DNA from 2 places in the Lactiplantibacillus brownii genome. Region 1 is predicted to be linked to the other one. Evidence: riboswitches for the same ligand, from Rfam matches in the RefSeq annotation. Region 1 holds a riboswitch; the other holds the start of a gene.
What was found. A riboswitch is a leader RNA that binds a small molecule or an ion and turns the genes downstream of it on or off. The one in region 1 is predicted to bind preQ1.
Positions count from the first base shown of each region.

Region 1 (11,719 bases):
AGGTTTATCACTATTCTTTTGATCAAAACCACTATTTAACAACGGAGTGAACCAATATCTTCACCATGTCGAAAATCTCTGCTGAGTGACATTTGTTACTCAGCTTAGTCTCTGGGCCAAATCTTAAGACGTGTCCGCGGCGATCGTACTGGTCAACGGAGACAGTCAACAACTAGCCAAAGCCTGCGACAAACCAACTATCCCCACAAACTCAATTTGCTTGTGGCAATTTATACCGAATCGCTCGATAAACTAGCGCCACCACGTAAACAGTCAAAAAACGATCTAAATAATCGGTTCCGATTTGAATAAGAAAAACTGCTAAAGCCTTACTCATCCCCGTGCCTAGCAATACTTGCACTAACATGCTGGAGCCCGACGAAGTAATACCATGGAACAATATTACTGTGATCAGCGTACTAACGAGCGTTCCTGGTAGCGAAATTGCTAACGCTAGCCACCAATTATTTTTAAAACTGCTTGGTTTGAGGCGCCGATAAATCAACCCAGCAACTAGCCCGGTTAACAACTGGACAGGCATGAAAAATAGTGAATATAAGTCAGTCGTCGCCATGAACAGCCCGGTCGCACCCCCAGCTAGCATCCCACCAAGTGGGCCAAAAACTGCCGCAGCTAGCACAGTTCCAATTGAATCTAAATAGACCGGTAACTTCAGCATCAAGGCAAGATTGCCACCAACCACGTTGAGCGCAATGCACAACGCCAACAAGGTAACGGTACGTGTTTTGATTTTTTTCATGCGCCCACCGTTAATAATTGATGCAAGGTTGTCGTCAAGTCTGGTTCGGTTGCTCCTAAAACACGCGTCAAAAATTGACGCCAGAATGCTGGAACATCCACCTGCGTGCTGACAAAACTATTTGGTGAACGATGCCAGAAATGATGATCATCCACCATCGACTCGCCGCGAGCGAGATCATCCGTCGCCACGATGGTCGTATAAGCCTCAAAGCCAGCCAAAATTCTTGGATCAATGAGATAGGCAACCGCCAAAGGATCATTGATCACACAACCGATGACCCGTTCGTATTGCCAGTGAAAATCAAAATAAAAACGCGTAATTTTTTCAATAAAGGTGCCCATTTCAGGGTTAATAACTTTCATATATTCCAGTAGACTTGGCGTTAACACAATTTTTCGTGTGACATCCAAACCGACCATGTGAATTGGGACTGGCATCAGATCAAAAACAATTTTTGCCGCATCCGGATCACACCAAAAATTATATTCAGCGACCGGCGAGCAATTCCCATGGCTTTTGTAGTTACCACCCATTAAAACGAACTGATCAACCGCTGCAAAAGCGGCCGTATCACGTTCTAAAGCCTCAGCAAGATTAGTCAGTGGTCCCAGCGCCAAGATAGACGTCGTGGGATCTTCCGCCAAAGTATCCAAAATAAAGCCAACGGCATTTTGAGCCGCATGGACCGTAGTCACTGCGGGAATGTGACTATTGCCCAAGCCATCATCGCCATGCGTGTCTTGAGCACTGACATAATCAACTTTCAGTGGCCGGTTGGCGCCAAGGTAAACTGGCACATCCAACCGATCCGCTAAAGCTAACACTTTCAAGACATTTTCAGCCCCAATATGCGTGGGCACATTGCCACAAACGGTCGTAATACCAACCACATTTAGTTCCGGTGAATTCAACGCTAATAACAGCGCTAAACTGTCATCGATGCCCGGATCACAATCGATGATGACGTTTCTTGTTGCATCCATTTTCCTACCTCCGATTAATCGTGAAGTTCTTGGTTTTTTATCCTGGGAAGTTTACGAACCAGGCCAGCGGTAACCCGCTGATTGCATAAATGCAAGTTTAATTATAACGAACCTAGGATCGAATTAACATCACTCAAAAAAACTTCTCGTCGAATGTTTGAAAAAAAGCTATAATAAGACGCATCGCATCACTTAGGGGGTCCAGAATATGGCATCAAAAACGAAAGAAAAATTAGCGGCGGCGTTAGTCACAGAGTTACAACAAACACCGGTGGACAAAATCACGATCCAAGCGATTGTTGATGACTGTGAACTCACCCGCCAGACATTCTATAATCATTTTGCTGATATTTATGAACTCGTCGAATGGACTGCTAAAGAAGCCACGAACCGAGCACTCGCAAACGTGGCCGACTACGATAATTGGCAACAAGGTTTCTTAAACATCATGGCGGATATTCAAGCGAATCAGTACCTAGTCATGAATACTTATCAATCCGCTTATCGTGACCTATTAGAAAAGTATATTTATACCGTGCTCTACCAATACATCATCAAAGTGGTAGATCGCCAAGCAGTCGGTATGCGTGTGGCCGCCAAACACAAACATTTCATCGCCCATTTCTACAGTCTCGCGTTCATTGCGTTGATTTTTGAGTGGGTCAAAGATGGCTTCCATGACGATCCTCAAGAAATCGTGGAACAAACGGGAGTCCTTGTTCAAGGGGATTTTCAGAAAGCACTCAACAACTATGCTGAATAATTTACAATGTTTGCGAACTGTCAAAATTTTGACAGTCCGCTTTTTTTGTCAATTGTTTCCATCCTGGTACCGCTTTATTGTAAGAACAAGCAAGAAATCTTATTTACAAAGAAGGCCATTATTATGAACATTTATAAAACAATGTATCGCCCGTTAAAACCGGCTGGTATCGATGATCGTCGTGCCAATATCGTTGGTGGCGGGATTGCCGGCTTAGCCACTGCCGTTTTCCTAATCGATGACGCACAAATGCCCGCTCGCAATATCACTTTATATGAAAAGAAACCCGTCATGGGCGGTTCCATGGATGGGACTAAGCGCGCCGCTGGCTATCTTTGCCGGGCCGAACGTGAACTCGAACCTTATATGGAATGTCTCTGGTACCTTTGCAGCAAGATTCCTTCACTAGAGAATCCGGGCCGCAGTGTCTTAGACGATGTCGTTGATTTCAACCGTGACGAACCGATCCATAGTGAAGCACGGGTCATCATCAATCAAGGTGAGATCGACAGTCATTATCACGACTACAAGCTAGCACCGCAATATGCCGAAGCAATGCGGCAGATCATTGGCTCAACCGAAGATGAACTCGCTGACAAGAGTTTAGATGATTTCTTCGACGCAGGCTTCTTCAAGACCAACTTCTGGACTTGTTTCCATAGCCAATTGGCCTTCAAAGATTATCACAGTGTGATCGAATGTCGGCGTTACTGGCAACGTTTCACTTTCATCACCCGTCATGAATATTTGGAAGGTTTTATTCATACTAAATATAACGAATACGATGCCATTATTTTACCAATCGAACGTTGGTTGACGGATCAAGGCGTACATTTCGTCAATGATTTTGCCGTAACTGACCTACAACTCGATGAGGCCAATAATACCGTGATGGGCATTGTGGCAAAACAACATGGTGAACCGACCACCGTTGCCGTCAACAGCCAAGATCTCGTCTTCGTCACAACGGGGTCAATCAGTGAAAACAGTACCTTTGGCGATAATCACATCGTCGCTGAAACGAACCGGGATACAACTGACATGGGGACTTTCACCATTTGGCAGAATTTGGCTAAAAAAGATGCTAAATTCGGTCACCCCGAAAAATTTTTGGGCCAGATTGATAAGACAAAATGGATTTCCTTCTTCCCAACCGTTAAAGGTTACCCTGAATTCTTCAAACGAATTGAACGACTTTCAGGCAGTCCAGCCGGGACCGGTGGTTTAATGACTTTCAAAGATGCTAATTGGGATCTATCCTTTGAAATTCATCACAAGCCATTCTTCCCTTATCAAGCCGATGATGAAGAAGTTGGCTGGGGCTATGGGCTCTACGGTGAAAATATCGGGAACTACATCAAGAAACGGATGTGGGATTGTACCGGTGATGAGATCATGACGGAACTGCTCTATCACTTGGGCATGCTCGACATTAAAGATGAAGTCTTAGCTCATACCTACATGTCTACAGCGATGATGCCATATTGTACCGCTCAATTTATGCCACGGAAGCTCGGCGATCGGCCAAAAGTCATTCCAGCTGGTTGCACCAACTTAGCGTTACTCGGCCAATTTGTCGAAATTGACGATGACGTTGTCTTCACCGTTGAAACCTCTGTCCGCACTGGGATGGAAGCCGTCTATGGCCTCTTGAATCTTGAAAAAGATGTCTTGGAAGTCAACACATCACGTTACGATATTCGCTACTTGCTCGAACGGGTTAAACGCTTTGCTGGTATTCATGGTGAAATCAAAGCTAGCGATTTGCCACCAATGGACCCAGCCAAATTACCAGAACTAGAAGCTGGCTTGCTTAAGTTGATCAACGACGTGCCACCGTTCTATCAGATGTATCTGGGACGCGATCAAACGATTCCAACTAAAGCCGCCGTGCTACATCCCCAAGCACCACGCAGCAAGTAACCTTTTCTCAAGCGTCCAATAATCATCAATAACTCCCTAAACGTGGGCTAACTTTAATGGTTAGCCTGCGTTTTTTTGTCATTAGTCTAAACATTACTTTTGAAATGTTTTTGCAAATAATCGTAGTATTTTTTCATTAATGAGACTATTCTATGGTATGTAATTAGAAGACTCGATTAGCTGGTAATCGTCATAATTTGTCTTAGCCACCTGCCAGCGCATCGCAATGATCATCGTTATTAGTGTCGGTTTAGGCTTGTGTCAGAAATGATGTGGGACGTGGAATCGCCTATGTAACTATGAACGCTACGAGGAATTAAATCGAGCTATAGGAGTGAGAAAAGATGGGAAAATCTGGAATGACTACCGATGATTTTGCAAAATTATCCGTTGACCAATTTTACCAAGCCCTCAAGACCCAAGCGACCGGTCTGAGCGCTGCGGATGCCGCCAAACGTCTACAAGATGTTGGCCCTAATACGATTCAACAAACGCAATCGCGGTCGCAATTCAAAGCATTTATCAAGAACTTTACCAGTCTGATGGCGTTACTACTCTGGGTCAGTGGCCTGATTGCCATGTTCGTCGGAATGCTAGAACTCGGTATTGCGATTTGGGCCGTCAACGTCATCAACGGCTGCTTTAGCTTTTGGCAAGAACATGCCGCTCAAAAAGCCACCGATTCACTGAAAGAAATGTTGCCAACCTATACGCATGTCATGCGAGCTGGCAAAACGATACAGATCAATGCCACCGACCTTGTTCCCGGTGATGTTTTCACCATTCAAGCCGGAAACAGTATTTCAGCGGATGCCCGTATCATTCAGGGCACGGCCTTACAAGTCGATGAATCTGCTTTGACTGGTGAATCTGTGGCCGTTGATAAAAAGCCCACTTACGATAAAGGTGATGGCAAATTTTCTGAGGCTAATATCGTGTATGCTGGGACCGTGGCCGTCAATGGTACCGCCACGGCAGTCGCCGTTCAAACGGGGATGCAAACCGAATTTGGCCAAATTGCCAGTTTAACTCAGAACCAAAAAACGACCGTTTCACCTTTAACAGCTGAATTGAATCGCCTGACTCGTCAGCTTTCATTAATCGCGATTTTAATCGGCTTGGTCTTCTTTGTTGCCGCAATCTTTTTCGTACATTATCCAGTCGCCAAATCCTTCATTTTCGCTTTAGGGATGATCGTGGCGTTTATTCCTGAAGGGCTCCTACCAACGGTTACCCTTTCGTTAGCACAAGGTGTGACGCGGATGTCTAAAAAGCATGCACTCGTTAAGGAGCTCAGCAGTGTTGAAACGCTGGGTGAAACAACCGTGATCTGTTCAGATAAGACTGGGACGCTCACCCAAAATCAAATGACGATCAATCACGTTTGGCTACGACAACAACATTATCGCGTCAGCGGTGAAGGCTATGTCAATAACGGCCAATTGCTGCTAAATAAACAACCAGTTGATCTCACTAAAGCCCCTGATTTGGCGCTATTGCTTCGAATTTCTGGGTTAGATAACGATACTGAGATTCAACCCGGTAAAACGGCCCAAGCTAAACCAAAGATTTTAGGAACACCAACGGAAGCTGCACATCTCATTTTGACTCAAAAATCAGGACTCGTTCTGGATAAGCTCCGCCAACAATATCCACGACTAGAAGAATTACCTTTTGACTCCGACCGGAAACGGATGACTACCATCCATCGCCAACCCGATGGTCAACAAGTGGTTTACGTTAAGGGCGCTTTGGATGGTATCTTACCGATTTGTGACACCGTTCTCGACAACGGCAAGGTCCGGCCATTAACCGCAACCGACACGGCAACGATTGACGCCGCTAACAAACATTATGCCGCGGAAGGTCTCCGCTCAATGGCGATGGCTTACCGTAGCTACGATGGCCTGCCAACCGATCCGACCGATTGTACAATTGAAAATACGGAACAACATTTGACCTTTGTTGGTTTGACCGTGATGGCCGACCCACCACGACCAGAAATTTACGAAGCCGTTGAAAAATGTCATCGGGCAAACATCCGTATCATTATGGTCACCGGGGATAGTCCCCTCACTGCCAAAAGTGTCGCTGTGAAAATTGGGATTGATAGTGATCAGGTTCGAGTCATTACTGGCGACGAACTGACAGCGATGAGTGACTCTGACCTGCAAACTGCTGTCAAAGGTGAAGTGATCTTTGCCCGGGTTGCGCCAGAACAGAAGTATCGAATCGTCAAAGCTAACCAGCATAACGGCGAAATTGTGGCCGCAACTGGTGACGGGGTCAATGATGCGCCCGCGCTCAAACAAGCAGATATTGGGATTGCCATGGGTGTCACCGGGACAGATGTCGCCAAAGACGCCGCCGATATGATTTTGACGGATGACAACTTTGCTTCGATCGTTGCCGCGATTGAAGAAGGTCGCACCGTTTATAGTAATTTGCAAAAATTCCTACTATACATTTTGAATAGTAATGTCCCAGAAGCGATCCCATCCGTCCTCTTCTTATTCTCACGTGGCTTGATTCCATTACCATTGACCGTTATGCAAATTCTGACTGTCGATTTGGGAACTGACATGTTACCAGCCTTGGGACTAGGTGCTGAAAAGAGTGAACCAGGTATCATGGATCAACCACCGCGTGCTCGTAACGCTCATCTGCTTAACAAAAGTATTATTTGGAAAGCATTTGGTTGGTATGGCATGATTGCCTCAGTTCTTTCAACGGTCGCTTACTTCTTCGTCAACTACTTGCACGGTTGGCCAAACGTCGCCCTGGCCGCCAGTGGTGACACTTATGTCATGGCAACGACGATGACACTAGCAGCCATCGTCTTCTGTCAAATTGCCGCGGCAATCAACTGCCGGACGAAAGTGACCTCTGTATTCAAGATTGGCTTGTTCAGTAACCATCGTGTTTGGTGGGGCATTGGCTTTGAAATCATTCTGATTGCGGTCTTGATGTATGTCCCCGTTTTACAAGGACTTTTTAACACCGCTGCCATCAATGGTCGTGATTGGTTATTGCTCTTTAGTATTCCAATTCCACTGATTCTCATTGAAGAGGCTCGCAAAGCCGTCGTCCGTCGTCGTTTAACGCCTTAAATCGTAACCGCTAAAATAAGCTTGAAACCAAGTCGTGGTGACTGGTTTCAAGCTTATTTTGATTGCTCATCTTATTTCTGTAAACAGGTTTAACTCACAGCGAACGGCTTTTTGAAATATGACCACTATGAGACACTATTCAGTCGTTTCGGTTAGTAGCCAATCAACGATATTAATGACCGGAATACCATCAATGTCATGAACATCACGATAGTCACGTTGTGTAATTAATATTTTCTTGTAGTTATCATTGATATTCAACAAGTTATCAGTTTCATGGGAATTTCGAGGCAATTCATACGTTACTTGCACATACAAAATTTCATCAACGCGACGGGCAATAAAATCAACTTCTGCCACGTCTAGCTTACCAACATCGACTGTATAACCCCGTCGTAATAATTCCAAATAAACAATATTTTCTAATTGCCCACCATAATTTCCTGGCCGCCGTCCAACCGCATTTCGCCGTAATCCAGCATCAACCATAAAATACTTACCAGCAGTTCTCAAGTAACCACGTCCACGTAAATCATATTGCCGTGCGCGATAAAATAAGAAAGCATCCGATAACAAACTCAAATACCGTTCGATCGTGTGGTTACTAGTCAGAATTCCTTCACTTTTTAAGGTATTAGCCAGCTTTGCTGGACGAACAAGCTGCCCAATATCATCTGCCAGAAATCCCACCAGTGCCTTTAATGACTCACTATCCCTGACGTTCGCACGCATAGAGACATCATTCAAAATAATTGTGTCAAAGATTCCTGATAAGATTGTGTCTTTGATCTTTTCATCCGCTAAAATAACCGAAGGAAACCCACCATATCGCTCATACTCTTCAAAAGCACGATCCACTTGTCGATCATCGATAGCAAGTTCTTTAGCATCTAAGAATTCACGAAAAGAAAATGGATAGATTGGTATTTCAACATATCGACCACTTAACAAAGTGGCCAACTCGCCAGATAACATCTTCGCATTGGATCCAGTAATGACAATATCACAATCATAACTGGCATGAATCCCGTTAATCACACGTTGCCAACCCTCAACCATTTGGATTTCATCCAACATCAGGTAATTATGACTGTCCTTTCGCAATAACGGTTTTAATAAAGCAATAAGCTGTGTCGCTTCTCGAACAGCCAACAAATCAAATTCCTCAAAATTAAAATAAATAATCTGTTCATTTTTAACACCTTGTGATAACAGATAATCACGATATAACTTTAATAACACTGATTTTCCAGCCCGTCGAACCCCAGTAATAATCTTGATAAAATCGGTATCTTTCAATTGAATTAATTGGTTTAAATACATGGGTCGCTTAATCATCACTTCACCTAGATTCACTTTATATCCTTTTCTGACAGTTTAACCTAAGTCCGCCAAAAATGGAAGTATACTTCCATTTTTATGGATTTTAATCATTTTTGGAAGTATACTTCCATTTTTATCTAAATTCACTAATTTTGGAAGTATACTGCCATTTTTACTTTTATTAAGCCAGACCCATTTTAGCTGTCAACTAAAAAAGCTCCCAATCATCAACCAATCCCACCGGTTTCAGGATTTGCTGCGATTGAGCGCTAAAGCATGCTACAATATGATTATTACTATGACTAAACTAAAAGCAGGTGTCCAATTATGCGCAAAGTTCAATTTTATGGTGCCGTTTCCATGGATGGCTATCTAGCTACCAAAGATGAACGGCTCGATTGGCTATTTCAGACCACTGGTGCCAAAGAAGCACCCACTGAAACCTTCATGCAACAAGTCGATACTGCCATTATGGGCCGTCATACTTATGAATACACCATGGCGCAGACCACTGATCAATTGATTAATCCGTTTAATCCCGCGACGAAGAACATCGTCATGACGACCAAGCCGCATGCTGGCGACGAACATACCACTTTCACCAACGCTGATCTCCCTACTTTGGTCGAGCAATTGCGTCAAGAAGATGGTCAAAGTATTTGGATCGTCGGTGGTGCTGGGGTTTTAATGCCTTTACTCACAGCCGATTTGGTTGATGAACTTTACATTCAGATTGCCCCCGTATTCTTAGGCGCTGGCATCCGGCTATTTACGACCACCGATTATCAGCACCGGTTTAAACTCGTTGCAACTAATCAATATGGCCAATTAGCCGAACTCCACTATGCGCGCTAATTAATACCAAAAGCGGCATCATAGTGCAATTTGCCATGATAATGTGTCAAGGCATGGGGCGTCAGCTCGTGCAACATGAAGTTCTCATCAGGCAGATCAAATGGCGCCGTAATGTTGAAATCAGCCGCCGTTGTGTAGCCAAAACGACCGTAATAAGCAGAATCACCTAAAATACTGATAGCTGGTACCCCAGCGATATGAGCTCGTCGCTCTAACTCACGAACCAGGGCACTGCCGACGCCTTGTCCTTGATAAGCTGGCAATACCGCTAACGGGGCCAAGACCATCAAAGGCTGCCCCGTCGCCGGTTGCTGATTGACAGTCGCCACCGATAACATCGAAAAGCCAATTATCTCCCCCGCCGTGGTACTCGCCAACAAATCAAAAGTTGGTTGGTACTGCGGCGATTTTCGTAAACGACCAATGAGTTGGTGTTCATCATGATCCGACTGCACAATTCCTGTGAACGCTTTTTCAACCACAGCGGCCGTTACTGCAAATTGCGACGGTAAAACGGTCTGCAACTTAATCTCCATGCGTAACCTCCAAGTTTTCTTGATGATGAATCGACTGTCGTAGCAACAATGGCGCAATTAAGGTTGTCAAAATAATCGCCGTGATCACCGCTGAATACCGATCAGCCGACAACAATTTACCTTGATACCCAATCTGCGCAATAATCAGGGCCATTTCACCCCGTGAGACCATGCCCGCACCGATTTCATAACCACTAGTCCAACTAAAGCCTGCTAATTTAGCCCCGATACCGGCGCCTAATAGCTTCGTTGCAATCGCCGCAACCGTAATCACAACGATAAACCAGAAGTCACTCATGAATCCTTTGAAGGACATGTTCAACCCAATACTAACAAAAAACACCGGGATAAAGACAGCATTTCCAATCGGCTGAATATGGTCATCGATGACTTCATGATAATCCGTTTGCCCCACTGCGATACCCGCAAAGAAGGCCCCAATTACGGCACTCAGGCCGATAAAGTCTGCTAAATAAGCCAAGCCAAAACAAATCACCAAAGACATTAAGGTGACGGAAGTCGGCACCAGCAAGGCATCCCCAATTTTCATCAAGCGAGGGACCAACCATTTGACCACGACGAATAAACTGACAAAAAATGCGGTTTGAATCGCCAAGGTCACGCCAAGATTAGTCGATTGTGAAGACTTGCTTCCCACTTCACCACCAAATAAGCTCACCATTAAGCTCAAAATCAAGACGGCCAAAACGTCATCCACGACCGCCGCACCCAAAATCGTCGTGCCTTCTTTGCCATCAAGTGCATTTAATTCCTTTAACACGGCGACCGAAATTGAAACCGAAGTGGCCGCAAAAGTAACCCCTAAGAATAAACTTTCCACGTTACTTAAATGGAATAACTGGCTACACCAGTCAATCACCCCAACTGGCAAAATTACACCTAAGACGGCCACCAATAAACTTGGTTTCCAATACTTTTTTAGTAATTGTAGGTCACTTTCCAAACCAGCCATAAACATCAAAATGATTACCCCAAGTTCGGCGAAATCTTTGATAAAGCTCGTAGCCGAGACCCAACCTAGCAAGGCCGGCCCCAAAACAATCCCACTCAACAGCTGTCCAATCACCGCTGGCAGACCCATCCGTACACTCACATGTCCCGCCAGCGCCGTGACAATCAATATTAAACTTAAAGTTCCAACGTAGCCCATTTTTCCTCCTAAAAAAGGACACGCCAAGTCTCCAACTGCCCAACCCAAAAGCAGTCTGAATTCTTGAAGTGTCCTTCAACCGAATGTATTTATCTGTGAAATTAGTATAGCATATTTTCATAATCCTCGACAGCAACCGGTACCGTTAAGTTATTTAACCATTACTTTACACTGGCAGTGTCGTACAATTAACCGGTCATCGTTCTGCAAAACCGGTATAATAAGCCTATTGAGCTTTACAACGAAAGGACGATTGTTTGTGACCCACATTGCTGATTTTCATCAACGTTTT
Region 1 covers NZ_JAVCWF010000001.1:2,327,687-2,339,405, forward strand. The annotation lists gene RA086_RS10990 (ECF transporter S component) at 212-760, opposite strand; gene RA086_RS10995 (nucleoside hydrolase) at 757-1,746, opposite strand; PreQ1 riboswitch class I at 1,770-1,814, opposite strand; gene RA086_RS11000 (TetR/AcrR family transcriptional regulator) at 1,955-2,509, shown strand; gene RA086_RS11005 (oleate hydratase) at 2,633-4,432, shown strand; gene RA086_RS11010 (cation-translocating P-type ATPase) at 4,777-7,542, shown strand; gene RA086_RS11015 (ATP-binding protein) at 7,678-8,880, opposite strand; gene RA086_RS11020 (dihydrofolate reductase family protein) at 9,193-9,720, shown strand; gene RA086_RS11025 (GNAT family N-acetyltransferase) at 9,717-10,256, opposite strand; gene RA086_RS11030 (cation:proton antiporter) at 10,246-11,427, opposite strand; gene RA086_RS11035 (YczE/YyaS/YitT family protein) at 11,687-11,719, shown strand, end outside.

Region 2 (11,719 bases), 1.8 Mb from region 1:
AATAGTAAGTCATTACCGATCAAGCCTTTTTGCATATCGGCTAACGGTTGGGCTAAATTATCAGTCAAAGTTTGCCGATCAGCTGGAGATAACTTTTTATTCTCGGCGGCCATGGCTTTCGTCAAACGGTCCGCCCCAGCTGCCAGCATCGTTTTCGTCAAGATAAAATCCGTGGCCGGTAGCACGGTAAATGTTTCGAGATTATCCACAGAACGTTGTGTCTCAGGATCAAAATATTTTAATGTATCGATCTCCGTGTCAAAAAAGTCTAACCGCAACGGAAAATACGCATCTAACGGATAGATATCAACAATCGACCCACGCACGGCAAAATCACCGGGACGTGCAACCAACTTTTCTTTGACGTACCCCATGTCGTGGAGCCGCACTTGTAACTCAGCCAAATCAATCTCGTCACCCACGGTTAATGGCAACCGCGCCGCCACAAACTGGTCAACCGGTGGCAAAAATCGGCGGGCCCCTGAAACAGAGGTCACGACAATTGCGGGTTGATCACTCTGTAAGGCATTTAGCGCCTGCACCCGTTGTGCGCGATATTCTGGTGAACTCGTTGCAATCTCTGAGGCCACCATTTCTTCGGCCGGAAACAAAAAGACTTGATTATCGGCCAATAACCCATTCAAATCATCGACCATCTGGCTGGCATGGAAGAGGTTATCCGTCACGATCAACAAAGAATGCGTGAGTTGATGGAATAACGCACTGACATACACCGTCCGCGCTGAGCCGTTTAACCCAGTGATCAATTGACGACTGGCCGGACTAATTCCCGCTAAAATCGTTTGAAAATCCGGGGTTTGTTCAACAATCGCTTCAATATCCATAGCGACTTTTCCTCCTATTAATTATACTGATTCATCAAAGCAGCAAAATCAGTCGTCGTCAGCCACACTTCAACTGCCGCGACCGCTGTGATTTTAGCATCATTGAATGCTGGTAACTGGGCAGGTGTGAACTTACCGAGCACATAATCGACGACACTCATCTTTTGCGGATGTTCAATACCGACTTTGACCCGTTTGAAATGCTGGTCACCCACATGGGCAATAATACTTTTGATTCCGTTATGTCCGCCAGCAGAACCCTTTTGCTTTAAGCGGACCACTCCTAGTGGTAAGTCCAAGTCATCATGTACGACCAACAAATCTGCTGGCTCAACATGGTAATAAGTCATCAAAGGACCCACTGCTCGACCGGAATCATTCATGTAAGTCGATGGCTTGACCAATAGCACCTTTTCACCGGCTACAAAAGCCGTCGCAACTTCCGCTTCAAACTTACTCGTTTTAAACGCCGCATTTAGTTTTGCCGCGACTTCATCGACGACCATAAACCCGACATTATGCCGCGTTTGGGCATACTTTTGACCAATATTTCCTAAACCAACAATCATTTTCATTTTAAGAATTAACTCCCATAGTCCCGTTGACATGCAAAACAGGCCGAACCAGATTCAAACTGATTCGGCAGTATTACTTGCACGGTTAATTAACGTTTTTAGTTTTAATCTGGTTAGCCACTGATTAATAACCGGCCGTAGCCACATTTTTAGTGCAATCAGTATACCACAAACCGGCGCGGAATACCCATTTGAAACGTTTAGGCCACCCTAGTCATCAATAGCCTCCAACGGTGTTGGCAACAATGATCAGTTCATGCCTTAGGGAGCAACTTAACCCTTAACAACCGATAAACTATTATTAAAATAGTACATTGATTGTCCGTCTCCGTTGACCAGTACGTTCGCTGTGAGGCAGGCCTGCAGCCAAAGACCGGTCTGCAGGGCGCTTTCAAGCCGGAACCCACGTCTTAAAAGTCGGCCAGACACTAACCTGGGTAAAACACCCAGCTAAGTGTCTCGACACGGCGAACGTACTGGTCAACTCCGACGTCAAATAGTGGTTTAACAAGGGAACATTGATAAACCCAATATCAACAAAAAATCAATTGATATTAAGGACTACTGATTCAACCCAGGTTGGTCTGGATGATGCTCAGTGGTGAAATTTCCAACCGTGTGGGGGCCAACCGAAGCAGCAATCTAAATGGCTACTTATTAAGCCAGCTTGACCAACTAAAATAGTGCTCAGTTTGGAGGTTTTCCTTCTGAACTTAATCAACCATAACAGCCGCATTATCAACAGCCGTTATTGTCGCAACCGACCCGCCCACAAGGATTACACTTCCATTAAAAGCGCAGCCGTTTTAGCGACTTGGTTGGGTTAATCATGGTATACTCAAATCGTTGAAAAACAAATTTTCGTTATGAGAGGATGACTTATTTTGTCAAGCATGCCAAACCATCAAAAAGTTGTGTTAGTCGGTGACGGGGCCGTTGGTTCTAGTTACGCTTTCGCTATGGCACAACAAGGAATTGCTGAAGAATTTGTAATTGTCGATGTCATTAAAGATCGTACCAAAGGTGACGCCTTAGATCTTGAAGATGCCCAAGCTTTCACCGCTCCCAAGAAGATTTACTCGGGCGACTATGCCGATTGCAAAGACGCCGATTTAGTTGTGATCACCGCGGGCGCACCACAAAAGCCTGGCGAATCACGTTTAGACTTAGTTAACAAGAACTTAAATATCTTATCTTCAATCGTTAAACCAGTCGTTGACTCCGGTTTTAACGGCATCTTTTTAGTTGCCGCTAACCCCGTTGACATTTTGACTTATGCCACTTGGAAATTCTCTGGTTTCCCTAAAGAACGCGTAATTGGTTCTGGGACTTCCTTGGATTCATCTCGTTTACGCGTTGCTTTAGGCAAGCAATTCAAAGTTGATCCTCGTTCCGTGGATGCCTACATCATGGGCGAACATGGCGACTCAGAATTTGCCGCTTACTCAACTGCCACTATTGGGACGCGTCCCGTTAAAGACATTGCTAAGGAACAAGGCGTTTCTGACGAAGACTTAGCTAAACTTGAAGATGGTGTTCGTAACAAGGCTTACGACATCATCAACTTAAAGGGTGCGACTTTCTATGGTATTGGGACTGCACTAATGCGGATTTCAAAAGCCATCTTACGTGATGAAAATGCGGTCTTACCAATTGGTGCCTACATGGACGGCCAATACGGTTTGAACGATATTTACATCGGGACACCCGCTGTCATTGGCGGTACTGGTTTGAAACAAATCATTGAATCCCCACTCTCAGCAGATGAATTAAAGAAGATGCAAGCTTCCGCTGCTACCTTGAAAAAGGTTCTGACGGACGGCTTAGCTGCTCTTGAAAACAAGTAATTAATCGTTAAGGTTCATGCGCACTTACTGGTAACCCCGGTAGGTGCTTTTTGTATTGACTCGAAATCCGCCAACGTTTACAGCAAGGTATTTGCACTTACACACAAAGTGTTATAAGGTGAACACACGATGACACACATTTACGGGGGCAATTGAAATGAAGCACAAACGCGGGCTGAGCATTGCCGGGGGCGTCGTTGGTTTAATCGCCATCGGATACATTGCCACCAGCTTAGTTTGGCAGCATCAACAAACCTTTCTCACCAACACTCAAGTGGCTGGCATTAACGTCAGTGGTCAAACTGCGGCCCAAGCCGCACCAAAAGTCAGTCGGGCACTTGAACATCGCACTTACCATATTACTGAAAATGGCAAAAAGTTATATTCCTTTAATAGTCAGAGTGCCGGTATCACCATCAAGTCTAAAAAAGAACTGACAAAGTTAGTTAAGTGTCAAAACTATTGGCGTTGGCCACTTGCTTTGATGCAATCAGCACATGCGGCGGAAACGACTAACATCGGTCAGCTACAAGTCAGTCAAGCCAGTATGGCGCAATTACTCACCAACATTACCCACACTGCAAATCAGACGTCACGCACAACGACTGAAAATGCTAAGTTGGTCTATCAAAACAATCAAGTTGAAATCAAAAAAGAAATCCAAGGCACACAAATTAGTCAGCCCAAGCTTAAACAACTCGTTGGACAGGCATTGGCAAGTGGGCAAACCACAATTGATCTACAAAAAGCTTACGTCACACCGACCGTCACCAGTACGAGCCAACAACTAAAGACGGCCCAAACGAAGACGCAAAAATACGCGACCGAAACGGCCAGTTACAATATCAATGGTCATAAATTTGAGATTCCACATGCCACGATCCTTAGCTGGCTAAACGTTGATCGTGCCGGTAAGGTGAGTCTTAAACAAGCGGCCGTGAAAGCTTACGTCGATCAGTTGGACGCTAAATATCATACTTATCATACGACACGCACGTTTAAGAGCACACAACGCGGTACGGTTAAGATTAGTGGTGGGCTCTACGGTTGGACCATCCAGACAGCAGCGGAAACCACGGCCTTGTCAAAAGACATTTTGGCTGGCAAAGACTTTAGCCGCTCGCCGTTGATCAGTGGCTCTGGTTATCATAATGATCAAAAAGATATTGGTGACACGTATATTGAAGTCGATAAACAAGCCCAACACATGTGGGTCTATGTTAATGGCCAAGTCAAGGTTTCCACGGATGTGGTCACTGGGACTCCAGGCAAGCATGAAACCACTACCGGCGTCTGGAGTATCTGGAACAAAGAACGTAACAGTACCTTAAAGGGTGATAACGATGACGGCTCCGGCTATTCGCAGCCTGTCGCTTACTGGTTGCCGTTCGATGATACTGGTCAAGGCATTCATGATTCACCTTGGCAAAAACAATATGGTGGCACTTGGTATAAAAGCCATGGCTCCCACGGTTGCGTGAATACGCCACCCGCCACAATGGCGAAAGTGTATCATGCTATTCCGGTGGGAACACCGATCGTTATTTTCTAATTTAAATTTAATTTAAAAAGTCAGTCATCGCAAGCCGATAACTGACTTTTTAGCATCAATGGCGATAACCCCGCGCATAAAACGCTCCTATCGGGTCATGTTTTATGGTATTATTTATTAAAACAAACTAATAAATCTGGGGGATCATTCGTTATGTTATTAAAAACTCTCGTTAAACCTAAAGAACGTTTAACTACGGTGAACGCCGATGCCACGTTAGCTGAAGCCTTACAAGTGCTTGAAGATTCTGGCTTCCGTTGTGTGCCGATTTTAGACGAAACTGGGCACATCTTCCGTGGTAACATTTATAAAATGCACATTTATCGACATAAATCACGAGGTGGCGATATGTCCTTGCCTGTCACCTCATTATTAAAAAACGCGACTAAGACGATCCAAGTCGACTCCGCGTTCTATAACGTCTTCTTCTCCATCAAAGACTTACCTTATATCGCTGTTTTAGACGAACATGGTTATTTCTATGGCATCCTGACGCATACTCGCTTGCTCGACATGCTTTCACAATCATGGAACGTCAACGTTGGTAGCTATGTTTTGACGGTCGTTTCCATTGGTGAACGTGGTGATTTGGCAGCCATGGCAAAGATCATTACGAAATACACTTCAATTGCCAGTTGTATGACGCTAGACGTCCAAAACGGCACGCTTGGTCACCGGACGCTCTTCACCTTACCAGAAGACGTGGATACCGAAAAACTCAAGCGAATTACTGACAACTTGAATCGGAAACAATTCAAAGTCATTGAAGTCGAAGATCTACAAACAGAATAGTCATCAAAGAGGCACCACAAACGAAGCTTTCGTTTGTGGTGCCTCTTTGATGACTAAAACGTTATTTTCCAATCCGTTCGCTGAACTGTAAGACTCGGTTCAGCCCATACATGATTGGTGCCGTAATCGACATAATGATTAATTCTGATAACGCCGTCGTTAAGTAAGTCGGCCAAAAAGCGGTCGCCCCACCAACCAGCATGAGCATCCAGGCGATCATGCACATCGACAACGTGAATAAAATGATGTTCAAGACCATCCGTTGCCAAACGGCCTTTAACTTAGGGCCAATCCAGCTCACTAATAGCAGTGCCAGCAAGGATTGACCACCACCAAAGACCACGTTGAGTAAACTCGCCCCCGGACCAAAAGCATCGAACAAGACGACACCGGCCACGATACCCCAGATGTATTTTCGATTAAAAACCACTAAATGGTTCAACCCTTCTGAAACCCGAAACTGGATGGCACCCGAAGCTAAATTGAACGCGGCGGGACCGACGGATAAAACGATATAAATAGCCGCGACTAAAGCATTAATAATCCACGGCCGAATTTTTGACTGCGTCATTGATAAACTGCCTCCTAGTTTTTTAACGTGGGATGGTTACGAACCACGTTTTAAAAATGACAAGCGAGTTACATCATAGCACGCAGCCGCAGTCGTCGCAAATTTAGTCAAACAACCGATCGGGAATAAATAAATGACCCGCAGTTGCCGCCATAATTGCCTTGATTGCTGGCATCCGGTTAGCAGCTTCTTCAAAGACGACCGATTGTGGGCCATTGAAAACCTCATCCGTGATCTCAATTGCCGCCAAATCATACTTTTTACCTAGGGCGGCCCCGACGGCCGTTTGATGGTCATGTAAGGCTGGCAAACAGTGCATAATGATGGTCGTTGTTTTACCAGTCGCCGCTAATAACTTGGCATTAATTTGGAAAGGCAAAAGTTGCTTGATTCGCGCGCCATAGTCCACATTTTCTCCCATTGAGACCCAGACATCCGTATAGAGCGCGTCCGCACCAGTGACCGCGGCCTGTGGCTCATCTGTAATCAAGATTTCACTACCAGATTGGGCCGCATAGGCTTGCGCTAACTTAATTACGGCCGCACTTGGCTGTAAATCAACTGGGGCACCGATATGGCAATTCACACCGAGCATGGCACTCGTCACAAGCAAGCTATTAGCCATGTTGTTCCGCCCATCACCGACATAAGCCAGTGTCAAACCCGTCAAGTGACCAAAATGTTCCTTTAAGGTCAAAAAGTCTGCAATCATCTGCGTCGGATGCCACTCATCCGTCAAACCATTCCAGACCGGCACCCCACTATATGCCGCCAGTTGTTCGACCGTCTGTTGCGAAAAGCCCCGAAATTCGATGCCATCAAACATCGACCCTAACACTTTAGCCGTATCAATAACCGATTCCTTTCGACCAAACTGAATGTCGTTTTTGCCTAAAAATTCAGGGCGTGCCCCGAGATCATTGGCAGCGACCGTGAATGCCGAACGCGTCCGAGTGGAAGTTTTTTCGAATAGTAAGGCGATATTTTGACCTTGCATGTAAGGATGGGGAATATGCTTGGCTTTCAATTGTTTTAAATGGCTGGCAAAGTCAATCAAGTAAGTCAGCTCACGCGGCGTATAGTCGCACTCTTTTAAAAATGATTTTCCGGCAAAATGTGTCATTAGACTTCAACCTCCGTTTCAACTTGGGGCAAGACAGTCGCAATTGTTTGAATTCCTTGTAAGAGTTCTTCAACTGGCATCACTAATGGCGGTAATAAGCGCAACGTATTGTCGCCAGCGGATAACGTCAACAGTCCCGCCTGCTGCAAGGCAGTCATGACTTTGATTACCGGCACCTCAGTCGTTAAATGAATCCCAATCATGAGCCCCTTGCCAGTAACCTGTTTAACCATGGGTAGCCCCGCAATTTGTTGCGTCACAGCAGCCCAAACTTGCTGCGATTTAGCCCGGACATGAGTTAAAAATGCCGGGGTTAGTTGTGTTAGTACCGCTTGAGCCGCCGCCATCGCCAGTGGATTGCCGGCAAAAGTTGAGCCATGACTACCAGGACCAAAAGCAGTGGCAAACTTTGCCCGACCAACCATCGCCCCAACTGGCAATCCATTCGCCAGACCTTTAGCGACCGTGTAAATATCTGGATCGAGGCCAGCACCTTCATAAGCAAAACGGTAACCAGTCCGCCCAATACCGGTTTGAACTTCATCGATCATAAATAAAACGCCTTGTGCCTGACATTTAGCTTGTACTGCTTGTAACCAAGCCGGTTTGCCGGCAAACACGCCACCTTCGCCTTGCACCACTTCTAAAATAACCGCCGCTAGATCTGGCGTGATTTGGGCTAGCGCGGCGTCATCATTATAGTTAGCGAAGGCCACGTCGGGCACTAACGGTGCGTAGCCCGCGCGAATACTAGGATTACCCGTCATCGACATTGACCCGTACGTCCGCCCATGAAAAGACTGATTGAACGCCAAAATTTTCGTTTTACCCGTATATTTACGGGCTAATTTTAAGGCAGCTTCATTGGCTTCAGTGCCCGAATTGGCGAAGAACACTAACCGGTCCTCCCCATGCACGAGCAATTTGGCGACCGTATCCTGTAATGAACTTTCATATAAATTAGAAGTATGCCAAATCTGCGTTAATTGTTCGGCCACCGCAGCTTGAATCGCTGGCTGATGGACGCCAAAATTACAGACGCCAATCCCGGCCGTAAAATCTAAGTACGTTTTGCCATGGTTATCGGTCAAATGACTGCCTTGACCAGTTTTGATTTCAAAGGGAAATCGTTGATACGTTGGATAGACATATTTCATATTACCGCCTCCTGAATGATTGCTGTTCCAGGTTGATCAATAGCGTCCGTAATAATCGCTTGCTGAACGCCTGCTTGAATCGCTTGAATTGCCGCTTGAACTTTGGGTCGCATGCCGGCCGTGATCACGGCTTGCTGGGTTAAAGCTTGCGCTTGGTGCGGCGACAACGTGGTCATGACCGCCCCATGTTGCATAATCCCCGGCACATCCGTCAACAAAACCAGTTTTTCAGCCTGTAATTGTTGGGCCAGCACCGTTGCTGCCATATCCGCATTGACGTTGAGCCACTGACCGGTAGTCGTTAATGCCAATGGTGCCAACACCCCAATGTGGGTCGCTAACTGCCGCTGTAGTTCGGCCACATTAACTTTTGTCACTTGGCCGACTGCGCCCAACTGCGCGCGATTCAAATAAGTACCGGTTAGCAACTGATTATCCGCAGCATTCAGGCCAACGACCGGCAAACCATGCTGCGCTAATTGGGTGAGTAAAGCGGGTTGTGCATCACCCAGTAAGACCAGTTTGGTCAGAGCCAGCGTTTCACTATCGGTCACTCGCAACCCATGGATTTTATGGACGGGCAACTGTAATTTTTGCGTCAGCTTAGTAATCATCGGTCCACCCCCGTGCACGATCAAAAGCTGCTTACCGGCCTTACGCCAACTCACCAATTGTTGAAAGAAACTGGGGCGCAATTGTTGAATGGCCTGTCCGCCAATCTTGATGATAATTAAATTTTGCATTAGCGCCCTCCGTTTAAGTATGATAGCTGGCATTAATCTTGACGTAGTTATAAGTCAGGTCGCAACCCCAAGCTTGACCGTGGGCCGACCCATGATGCAGATCAACATCGATCATGATTTTGGCTTGTTGCAGGGTGGCTTTGACTGCGGCCTCATCAAAAGGCACGGCCAAACTGTCTGTCACTAATTTCATGCCGTTCATCGCAATATCAACAGTTGCAATATCAATGGCCGCATCCGTTGCACCAATCGTACTAATAATGCGTCCCCAGTTAGGATCTTCCCCAAAAATCGCAGCTTTGACTAAATTAGATCCCACAATGGCCTTGGCCACTTTTTGCCCATCTGCTTCGTTGGCCGCGTGCAAGACGTTACATTCAACTAATTTCGTCGCGCCTTCGCCATCCGCAGCAATCTGCTGTGCTAATTGTCCCAAAACTGCATGCAACGCTTGATTAAAAATCTCATAATCAGTCGTCTCTGGCACTAAGGTCGGATTGTCCGCCAAGCCATTTGCTAGTGTGACGACCATGTCATTGGTTGACGTATCGCCATCGACCGTAATTTGATTGAAAGTTGACTCAACATTGTCACTGAGCATCGTTTGCAACAAGTCACCATCAACTTGCGCATCAGTGGTCACAAATCCAAGCATCGTCGCCATTTTAGGATGAATCATCCCGGAACCTTTGGCAAAACCAGTGATCGTCACAAGTTTGCCACTCAACTCGCATTGAACACTAATCGTCTTAGGCTGCTTATCGGTGGTCAGAACAGCGTAAGTGACCGCATCACTCTTCGTTGGCGTTAATTGTGGTAGCCCATTTTTGATCAAATCCATCGGCAATTGTGCCCCAATCAATCCCGTTGAAGCGACCCCAATTAAACTGGGCGCGACGGCTAATTTATTCGCCAACCAGCGCTGTTCTTGTAACGCATTATCCCAGCCTTGCTGACCCGTACATGAATTCGCGACCGCACTATTGAGCAATAAGCCTTGTAACTGATGATCCTGATTGATCATATTTTTAGTCAATTTCGTTGGGGCCGCTTGAAATTGGTTCGTCGTATAGGTCCCCGCTGCGGCCGCTGGCACCTTAGAAAACAGCCAGCCAAAATCTTTTTTAGCTTTCCGTAACCCAATATGAATCCCATCACTGTAGAAACCAGCTGGCCATTGGAACGCGACCGTTTGAAATTTTTGCGTCGTTAAAACTTGCATCGACATAACTTCCTCTCTTATGGAAAGACTGGCAATGTGGGTAAGCCAGTCGTGGGGGCGAAATTGAAATAGGCATTAAAATTCTGAATCGCTTGCCCAGCCGCCCCCTTCATCAAATTATCAATCACACTTACCACAAAGATCGTGTTCGTCACTGGATTAACGTTCACACCAATCGCGCAATTATTTGAACCAATGACGTCTTTTAGCGTCGGCATCTCACCCGCCGGCAAAATTTGTACAAACGGCTGATCACCATAAACTTGTTCAAAGGCGGCTAAAATTGTTGCGGTCGTCGTGGCTTGAGCGGCCTTCACGTATATTGAACTCATAATGCCACGCGTCACCGGAATCAACGTCGTCGTAAATTCGATAGCCGGGATTGCGGGCCACCATTTTTTCAATTGTTGCATCACTTCTGGGATATGTTGATGCTGATTGACTTTATAGAGTTGTAAATTATCGTTGACCATCGCAAACTGACTGGTCGGCGTTAATTTTTTGCCAGCCCCGGACAGGCCAGATTTAGCATCCACCACAATACTGTTGGGATTGATCAACTGTTGTTGCACTAATGGTGCTAGGCCTAACAACGTTGCCGTGGCATAGCAACCGGGATTGGCAACATATGTGGTCAAGGTCGGATTGAAATCTGCCAAACCATAACTGGCTTTCGCCAACGCCTCAGCAGGTGCTGCCGCGCGGTGATACCACTTAGTGTATTGTGCCGGGTTTGATAATCGAAAGTCGCCGGATAGATCGATTACTGGAAAATTTTCAGCAATCAACGGCAAGGCTAGTTGACTAGTGACCCCAGCAGAAGTTGCGAAGAAAATCAGGTCATTCTGAGCCATCACCGCTTGAGCATCGAAAGGTCGAATAACTGCGGTTTCTTTCTGGTACATGGGTGCGACCGTCTTCAATGCGACGGGTTGACTCCCGGCATGACCATATAAATTAATCTGGTCAACGGCGGGATGTTGTTTTAACAACGCATACAACGTCATGCCGCTATAACCGCTAACACCGACTAGCGCAACTTGCATAAAATCACCTCAAATAATCAAATTTTGTTTTTATTAATGCATATTTATGCGATTAGCATGTTTCACACTATATTCTCATCAAATGATAAATGCAAGCATTTTTGAAATAATATTCAGATAATTTATCATATTTGCATATTTAGTCTGATTTTAGTCATTATATTCACAATTTATGTATTTTTAGCTTGACTTTAATTTAAAACCATTGTTTACTAAGCTCACAATCAAAAAACATTTTAACCGATT
Region 2 covers NZ_JAVCWF010000001.1:515,466-527,184, reverse strand. The annotation lists gene mfd (transcription-repair coupling factor) at 1-845, opposite strand, end outside; gene pth (aminoacyl-tRNA hydrolase) at 863-1,420, opposite strand; gene RA086_RS02075 (L-lactate dehydrogenase) at 2,305-3,267, shown strand; gene RA086_RS02070 (L,D-transpeptidase family protein) at 3,425-4,819, shown strand; gene cbpA (cyclic di-AMP binding protein CbpA) at 4,973-5,611, shown strand; gene RA086_RS02060 (QueT transporter family protein) at 5,673-6,182, opposite strand; PreQ1 riboswitch class I at 6,191-6,235, opposite strand; gene argF (ornithine carbamoyltransferase) at 6,286-7,305, opposite strand; gene RA086_RS02050 (acetylornithine transaminase) at 7,305-8,462, opposite strand; gene argB (acetylglutamate kinase) at 8,459-9,205, opposite strand; gene argJ (bifunctional glutamate N-acetyltransferase/amino-acid acetyltransferase ArgJ) at 9,219-10,427, opposite strand; gene argC (N-acetyl-gamma-glutamyl-phosphate reductase) at 10,445-11,473, opposite strand.
Region 2: it holds a riboswitch for preQ1, as region 1 does, so the genes downstream of both, RA086_RS02060 (QueT transporter family protein) here and RA086_RS10995 (nucleoside hydrolase) in region 1, are expected to answer to the same signal.